DNA from 3 places in the Actinocorallia longicatena genome. Region 2 is predicted to be linked to each of the others. Evidence: predicted binding sites of a transcription regulator. Region 2 holds the regulator's gene; each other region holds the start of a gene.
What was found. Region 2 encodes HrcA, which represses chaperone genes, less so after heat shock. Its sites were predicted from a motif close to TTGGCACTCTCNNNNNGAGAGTGCCAA; they were not measured.
Positions count from the first base shown of each region.

Region 1 (2,265 bases), on a different contig from region 2:
GGCAACGACAACCTGCTGATCATCCCGATCGTGCTCGTGGTCGTCGTCCTGATCCTGATCGGCCTGCTCCGCTCGCTGATCGCGCCGCTGCTGATGATGGCGACGGTCGTCGCGAGCTTCCTGGCCACCCTCGGAGCCTGCGGACTGATCTTCAAGTACGTCTTCGACTTCGAGGCGGTGGACCCGGGCTTCCCGCTCCTGGCCTTCATCTTCCTGGTCGCCCTGGGCGTCGACTACAACATCTTCCTCATGCACCGGGTGCGCGAGGAGTCCCAGTCGGTCGGGACCCGGCGCGGCATCGTCCGCGGCCTGACCGTCACCGGCGGAGTGATCACGTCGGCGGGCCTGGTCCTGGCGGCCACGTTCGCGGCGCTGACCGTCCTGCCGCTGGTGGGCATGGTCGAGATGGGCTTCGTCGTCGCCTTCGGTGTGCTGTTCGACACCCTGATCGTCCGCAGTCTCCTGCTCCCGGCCCTCGCGTTCGACCTGGGCAGCAGGATCTGGTGGCCGAGCCGCCTGGCCGCCGAGCCCGGCCCGGACCCGCTGGAGAAGCGCACGCTGGAGCGCGTCTCCTGAGGTGACCACCGGAGAACCGGAAGATCCCCCGCACCGCGCCCGGCGGTACGGGGGATCTTCTGGATTTCTAGGCGCTGGTGCTCGCCGTGGAACCCGAGCTGGAGGAGCCGGCCGTCGAGGAGCTCGAGCTCGACTCGGACTTCGCGGCAGGGGCGGGGACCGAGGGGGTGTCGGACTTCTTCTCCGTGGAGGAGCCGTTCGACGGGGTCGTGACGGGGGTGCTCGACTTGCCGGAGCCCCGGCTGTCGTTGCGGTAGAACCCGGAGCCCTTGAACACGATCCCGACGGCCGAGAAGACCTTCCGCAGCTGTCCGCCGCAGTTCGGGCACTCGGTCAGGGCGTCGTCGGTGAACTTCTGGACGACTTCCAGACCCTCGCCGCAGTCGTTGCAGGCGTACTGGTACGTGGGCACGTGCCCTCCTTCGCTTCTGGCACTCGGCTCCGCCGACTGCCAATGGTAAGGCCTAGGGCCTTCTTCTTGGACCCCGCCCTACTGCGCGCCGGGTCCGAGAAGCAGGCCCTAGTCGCCGTGCTCTCCGAACCAGCCCGCGAGCTTGCCGCGACGGCTGACGGCGCGCAGCCTGCGTTCGGCGGCCTCGCGGTCGGCAGCGGTGGTGACGACGAGGAGTTCGTCACGTTCCTGGAGGACGGTCGTAGGCCCTGGAACAAAGCTGTGCCGCTCGACTATTCCGTCGGCGCCGCGGATCTCGCGGAGCACGAGGGTGATCTGCGCACCCGGGGGGAGACGCAGCTCGAAGATCTCGACGCCCGCCATCTGCGAACCGTCGGGGATCTTGATCTCCAGCAGGTCGGCGTGGAGTTCCTCCAGAGGCGCCGCCTCGACGCCGAGGTCGGCGGGGGCGCCGTCCAGGGTGATGCCGAGCCTGCGGGCCAGTGGCGGAAGGGTCGGGCCCTGCAGGATCGTGAAGATCACGACGATGACGAAGACGGCGGCGAACAGCTTGTCGGCCCCCGCGATGTCCTCCGTCATCGGGACGGTCGCCAGGATGATCGGCACCGCCCCGCGCAGCCCCGCCCAGGACAGGAACGCCTTCTCCCGCCAGCCGACCCGGAAGCCGATCGTCGAGACCAGCACCGAGACCGGACGCGCCACGAACACCAGCACGAGCCCGGCGACGATCCCGTGCCACAGCTCGCCCGGCAGCTCCGTCGGCGAGGCCAGCAGCCCCAGCATGATGAACAGCCCGATCTGGGCCAGCCAGGCGATGCCCTCGGCGAACCCGAGCGTCGCGGGACGGTGCGGCAGCCGGGCGTTGCCCAGCACCAGGGCTGCCACGTAGCAGGCGAGGAAGCCGCTGGAGTGCAGCAGCGTCGCGCTCCCGTAGGCCCCGACGGCCAGCGACAGCACGGCCAGCGGATACAGGCCGGACGCGGGCAGCGCGACCTTCCGCAGCACCCAGGCCCCGCCCCAGCCGATCGCGATCCCGACCAGCGCCCCGACGGCCAGCTCGAACGCCAGCAGCCCGACCAGCCCCGCGGCGGTCGTCTTCTCGTCCGGGGCGCTGAGCACCAGCACCAGGATGACGACGGGGGCGTCGTTGAACCCGGACTCGGCCTCGAGGATCCCCGCCAGCCGGTGCGGCAGCGGCAACCGGCGCAGGACGGAGAAGACGGCGGCCGAGTCGGGCGGCGCGAGCACCGCGCCGAGCAGGAACGACAGCCGCCAGT
Region 1 covers NZ_BAAAUV010000003.1:368,160-370,424, reverse strand. Annotated here, with positions in the region: gene ABD785_RS07365 (MMPL family transporter) at 1-576, shown strand, start outside; gene ABD785_RS07360 (FmdB family zinc ribbon protein) at 644-988, opposite strand; gene ABD785_RS07355 (potassium/proton antiporter) at 1,097-2,265, opposite strand, start outside.
Region 1: a site for HrcA is predicted at 1,005-1,031, ahead of ABD785_RS07360 (FmdB family zinc ribbon protein). Genes of this name have one in related genera too.

Region 2 (2,265 bases):
TGGATCATCAGGTCGCCGCGGCCGCTGGCGTTGAGGTGCTGGGCGCCCCTGCCGTAGAGCGGGATGACCTGGCCCGACTGGGTGCCGGGACGGATGTCGACGTCCTCGGCTCCGTCGAGGGTCTCGATGGTGACCGTGGTGCCGAGGGCGGCGGCCGTCATCGGGATCTGAACGGTGCAGTGCAGGTCGTCGCCGTCCCGCTCGAAGATCGCGTGGGGCCGTTCGACGATCTCCAGGAACAGGTCGCCGGCGGGGCCGCCGCCGGGGCCGACCTCGCCCTCGCCCGCGAGCTGGATGTGGGTGCCGTGCTCGACGCCCGCCGGGATCTTGACCTTGATGGTGCGCTGGGTCCTGACCCGGCCGTCGCCCGAGCACTCGTGGCAGGGCGTGCGGATGACCGAGCCGTAACCGCCGCACTGGGGGCAGGGGCGCGAGGTCATGACCTGACCGAGGAAGGACCGCTGGACCTGCTGGATCTCGCCGCGCCCGTGACACATGTCGCACTGGTCGGGGTGCGTGCCGGGGGCCGCGCCGGTGCCGGTGCAGGCGTTGCAGACCGCGGCGGTGTCGATGGTCAGCTCACGGGTCGTGCCGAACGCCGTCTCCTGCAGGTCGAGTTCGACGCGCAGGGTGGCGTTGCGGCCGCGCCTGGCCCGGCTGCGCGGGCCGCGGGAGGTCGCGTTGCCGAAGAAGGCGTCCATGATGTCGCTGAACGGGAAGCCCGCCCCGCCGAAGCCGCCCGGTGCCCCGCCCCCGCCGCCCGAGGCGAACGGGTCGGCGCCGAGGTCGTACATCTCCTTCTTCTTGGGATCGGAGAGGACCTCGTAGGCCTGGGTGACCTCCTTGAACTTCTCCTGCGACGCGGCGTCGGGATTGACGTCGGGGTGAAGTTCACGGGCCAGCCGGCGGTAGGCCTTCTTGATCTCGTCAGGAGTCGCGTTCCTGCTCACCCCGAGGGTGGCGTAGTAGTCGCGCACTACGATCCCGCCAGAATCTGACCGACGTAACGTGCCACAGCGCGTACCGCTCCCATCGTTCCGGGGTAGTCCATTCGGGTGGGGCCTAGCACCCCGAGCCGGGCCAGGGCGAGCCCGTCGGCACCGTATCCGGTGGCGACGACGGAGGTGGACCGGAGCCCCTCCATCTGGTTCTCCGTGCCGATGCGGACCATCAGCGAGGCGGGATCGCCCGTCTCGCCCAACAACCGCATCAGCACGACTTGTTCCTCCAGCGCCTCCAGGACGTCCCGGAGGGACTGCGAGAAGTCCACGTGGGCGAGGTTGGCCGCGCCCGCGAAGACGATCTTCTCTTCGTGCCGTTCGACCAGGGTCTCGAGCAGGACCGAGAGCACCGCCACGGCGACGGCCCGGTCCTCCTCGACCACCCGGTCGGGGAGGTCGACCACCGCGAGGGGCACCTCGGCGAGCGCCTGCCCGTCGAGAAGCCCATTCAGAATGGTACGTATCTGGGCGACCGAATCGTCCGTCACGTCCGTGGCGGTCTCGATCACCCGCTGCTCGACCCTGCCCGTGTTGGTGATCAGCACGAGCAGCAGCCGCCGCGCGGCGACGGGCACGAGCTCGATGTGCCGCACCGACGACCGGGTCAGCGACGGGTACTGCACGACGGCCACCTGCCGGGTCAGCTGGGCGAGCAGCCGCACCGTCCGGTTGACGACGTCGTCGAGATCATAGGCCCCGCCGAGGAAGGTCTCGATCGCGCGGCGCTCCGCCGACGACAGCGGCTTGATCGTCGAAAGCTTGTCGACGAACAGCCGGTACCCCTTGTCGGTGGGGATCCGGCCCGCGCTGGTGTGGGGCTGGGTGATGTACCCCTGCTCCTCCAGCACGGCCATGTCGTTGCGGACCGTCGCCGGGGAGACGCCGAGGGCGTGCCGCTCCGCCAGGGCCTTGGAGCCCACCGGCTCGTTGGTGGACACGTAGTCCTCGACGATGGCACGCAGAATCGACAGCTTGCGATCATCCAGCAACGCGCTCACCTCCTGCCCGGTCGCCGCCTGTGCTCTGGCACTCCCAGTGTATGAGTGCCAAGTGTACGGTCACCCCACCGAAGCCGATGTGCGAGAGTCTTTGTCCATGTCCTGGGAAGAGGTGGGAGACCGCTGCTACCGCCGCCGGTACGCGGACTTCGACGTGAACGTCGGCGTGATCATCGGACGGCACGGGGCCGTCCTCGTCGACACGCTGGCGTCGCTGCCCCTGGGGCGCGCGCTCCATGACGATCTGCGCGAGCTCGGCTGCGGGG
Region 2 covers NZ_BAAAUV010000027.1:64,937-67,201, reverse strand. Annotated here, with positions in the region: gene dnaJ (molecular chaperone DnaJ) at 1-983, opposite strand, end outside; gene hrcA (heat-inducible transcriptional repressor HrcA) at 977-1,990, opposite strand; gene ABD785_RS34165 (MBL fold metallo-hydrolase) at 2,097-2,265, shown strand, end outside.

Region 3 (2,265 bases), on a different contig from region 2:
TCGCTCCCGGAATACCGATCTGGTCGACCTTGCGGTTCCAGGACCCGTCGGGGCCGACCGCGACATGATCCTGGCTGGTGTAGAACTTGCCCTCGCCCGTCGCCAGGGTGAGCACCCACAGCTGCTCGCCGTGGAGCAGCTTCGCCGTGCCGCGGAGCGTCGTTCCCTCGTAGCTGATGCTCGCGCACCCGCCGTTCCGTCCGTCCGCCGGTTCTTTGATCGTCGCGCTGCTGGTCGCGTTGATCGACTGCTGCCGTTCGCCGACCCAGTGCGCTTCGGCGGCCGCCCAGACGGCCCCGCCTCCAGCGAGGATGGCGCTCACTCCGACCACGAAGCTACCGATCAGCTTCCACTGGTCACCGTTCAAGGACCCCACGCTCCGCCCGCTTGTACTCGTCCTCAGGAGTTCGCCAAGCTAGGCGCCGGGCAGGTCGCTTCATCCCGCGCGAATGCGGTTAGGGAATGGCCGTGTCCGGCCATCATCTGGACGAATTCACAGGTCGACGACGTGTCGCGCGGCGTGGATCGATCTTCGTCCGGCCGGGCGGCGGTCGGTCCGGGGCGGCACGAACGGCCGGAGCCGCCGGGCCTCCGCTCCCGTACGGCCGTCTGCTCGGTACCGGATGCCCTTCGGTTCGCTCTGACGGCGATCGTCGGGTTTCCCACCTTCGTCCTGTAGGCCCTCGTCGGCCCTCCCGGCCCAGTCCATCCCCTGCTCAGGATGCGTTCCGCTTGCACTCTCCTAGGGGGAGTGCTAGACAGTAACTGGCACTCTCCCTAGGAGAGTGATAATCGAACTTATCTGGATCGGGTCGACGAGGTTCGTCGCCTGGGGGGCCGTACATGGGGCTTCTCGAGGGGGCTTGCCGTCCGTCGCGGGCGTCGCTCCGATCCGCCATGTTCCGCATCCACTCTGAAGGAGGATCTGGAGCCTATGGCTGCCAAGATGATCGCGTTCAACGAGGAGGCCCGGCGCGGTCTCGAGCGTGGCATGAACCAGCTGGCGGACGCCGTCAAGGTGACGCTTGGCCCGAAGGGCCGCAACGTCGTCCTGGAGAAGAAGTGGGGCGCCCCCACGATCACCAACGACGGTGTGTCCATCGCCAAGGAGATCGAGCTCGAGGACCCGTGGGAGAAGATCGGGGCGGAGCTCGTCAAGGAAGTCGCCAAGAAGACCGACGACGTCGCGGGTGACGGCACCACCACCGCCACCGTGCTGGCCCAGGCCCTGGTCCGTGAGGGCCTGCGGAACGTGGCCGCCGGCGCCAACCCGATGTCCCTGAAGAAGGGCATCGAGGCCGCCGTCGCCGCCGTCTCCGAGCAGCTCTCGCAGCTGTCGAAGGACGTGGAGACCAAGGAGCAGATCGCCTCCACCGCCTCCATCTCCGCCGCCGACACCGAGATCGGTGCGCTCATCGCCGAGGCGATGGACAAGGTCGGCAAGGAAGGCGTCATCACGGTCGAGGAGAGCAACGCCTTCGGGCTGGAGCTCGAGCTCACCGAGGGCATGCGCTTCGACAAGGGCTACATCTCGCCCTACTTCGTCACCGACCCCGAGCGCATGGAAGCGGTTCTCGACGACCCGTTCATCCTGATCGTTCAGGGCAAGGCGTCCTCCAACAAGGACCTCCTGCCGGTGCTCGAGCAGGTCATGCAGGCCGGCAAGCCGCTGCTGATCATCGCCGAGGACGTCGAGGGCGAGGCCCTGGCCACCCTGGTCGTCAACAAGATCCGTGGCATCTTCAAGTCCGTGGCCGTCAAGGCTCCGGGCTTCGGTGACCGCCGCAAGGCCATGCTCGGCGACATCGCCGTGCTGACCGGCGGCCAGGTCATCTCCGAGGAGATCGGCCTCAAGCTCGACTCGGTGACCATCGACCAGCTGGGCCGCGCCCGCAAGGTCGTCATCGCCAAGGACGAGACCACGATCATCGAGGGCGTCGGCGACGCCAACGACATTCAGGGCCGGGTCAACCAGATCCGCACTGAGATCGACAACACCGACTCCGACTACGACCGCGAGAAGCTCCAGGAGCGCCTGGCCAAGCTCGCGGGCGGCGTGGCCGTCATCAAGGCCGGTGCCGCGACCGAGGTCGAGCTCAAGGAGCGCAAGCACCGCATCGAGGACGCCGTTCGCAACGCGAAGGCGGCCGTCGAGGAGGGCATCGTTCCCGGCGGTGGCGTGGCGCTGATCCAGGCGTCCGTCGGCGCGTTCGACAAGCTGGACCTGTCCGGCGACGAGGCCACCGGTGCCGCGATCGTGAAGAA
Region 3 covers NZ_BAAAUV010000013.1:4,757-7,021, reverse strand. Annotated here, with positions in the region: gene ABD785_RS24095 (hypothetical protein) at 1-367, opposite strand, end outside; gene groL (chaperonin GroEL) at 935-2,265, shown strand, end outside.
Region 3: a site for HrcA is predicted at 766-792, ahead of groL (chaperonin GroEL). Genes of this name have one in related genera too.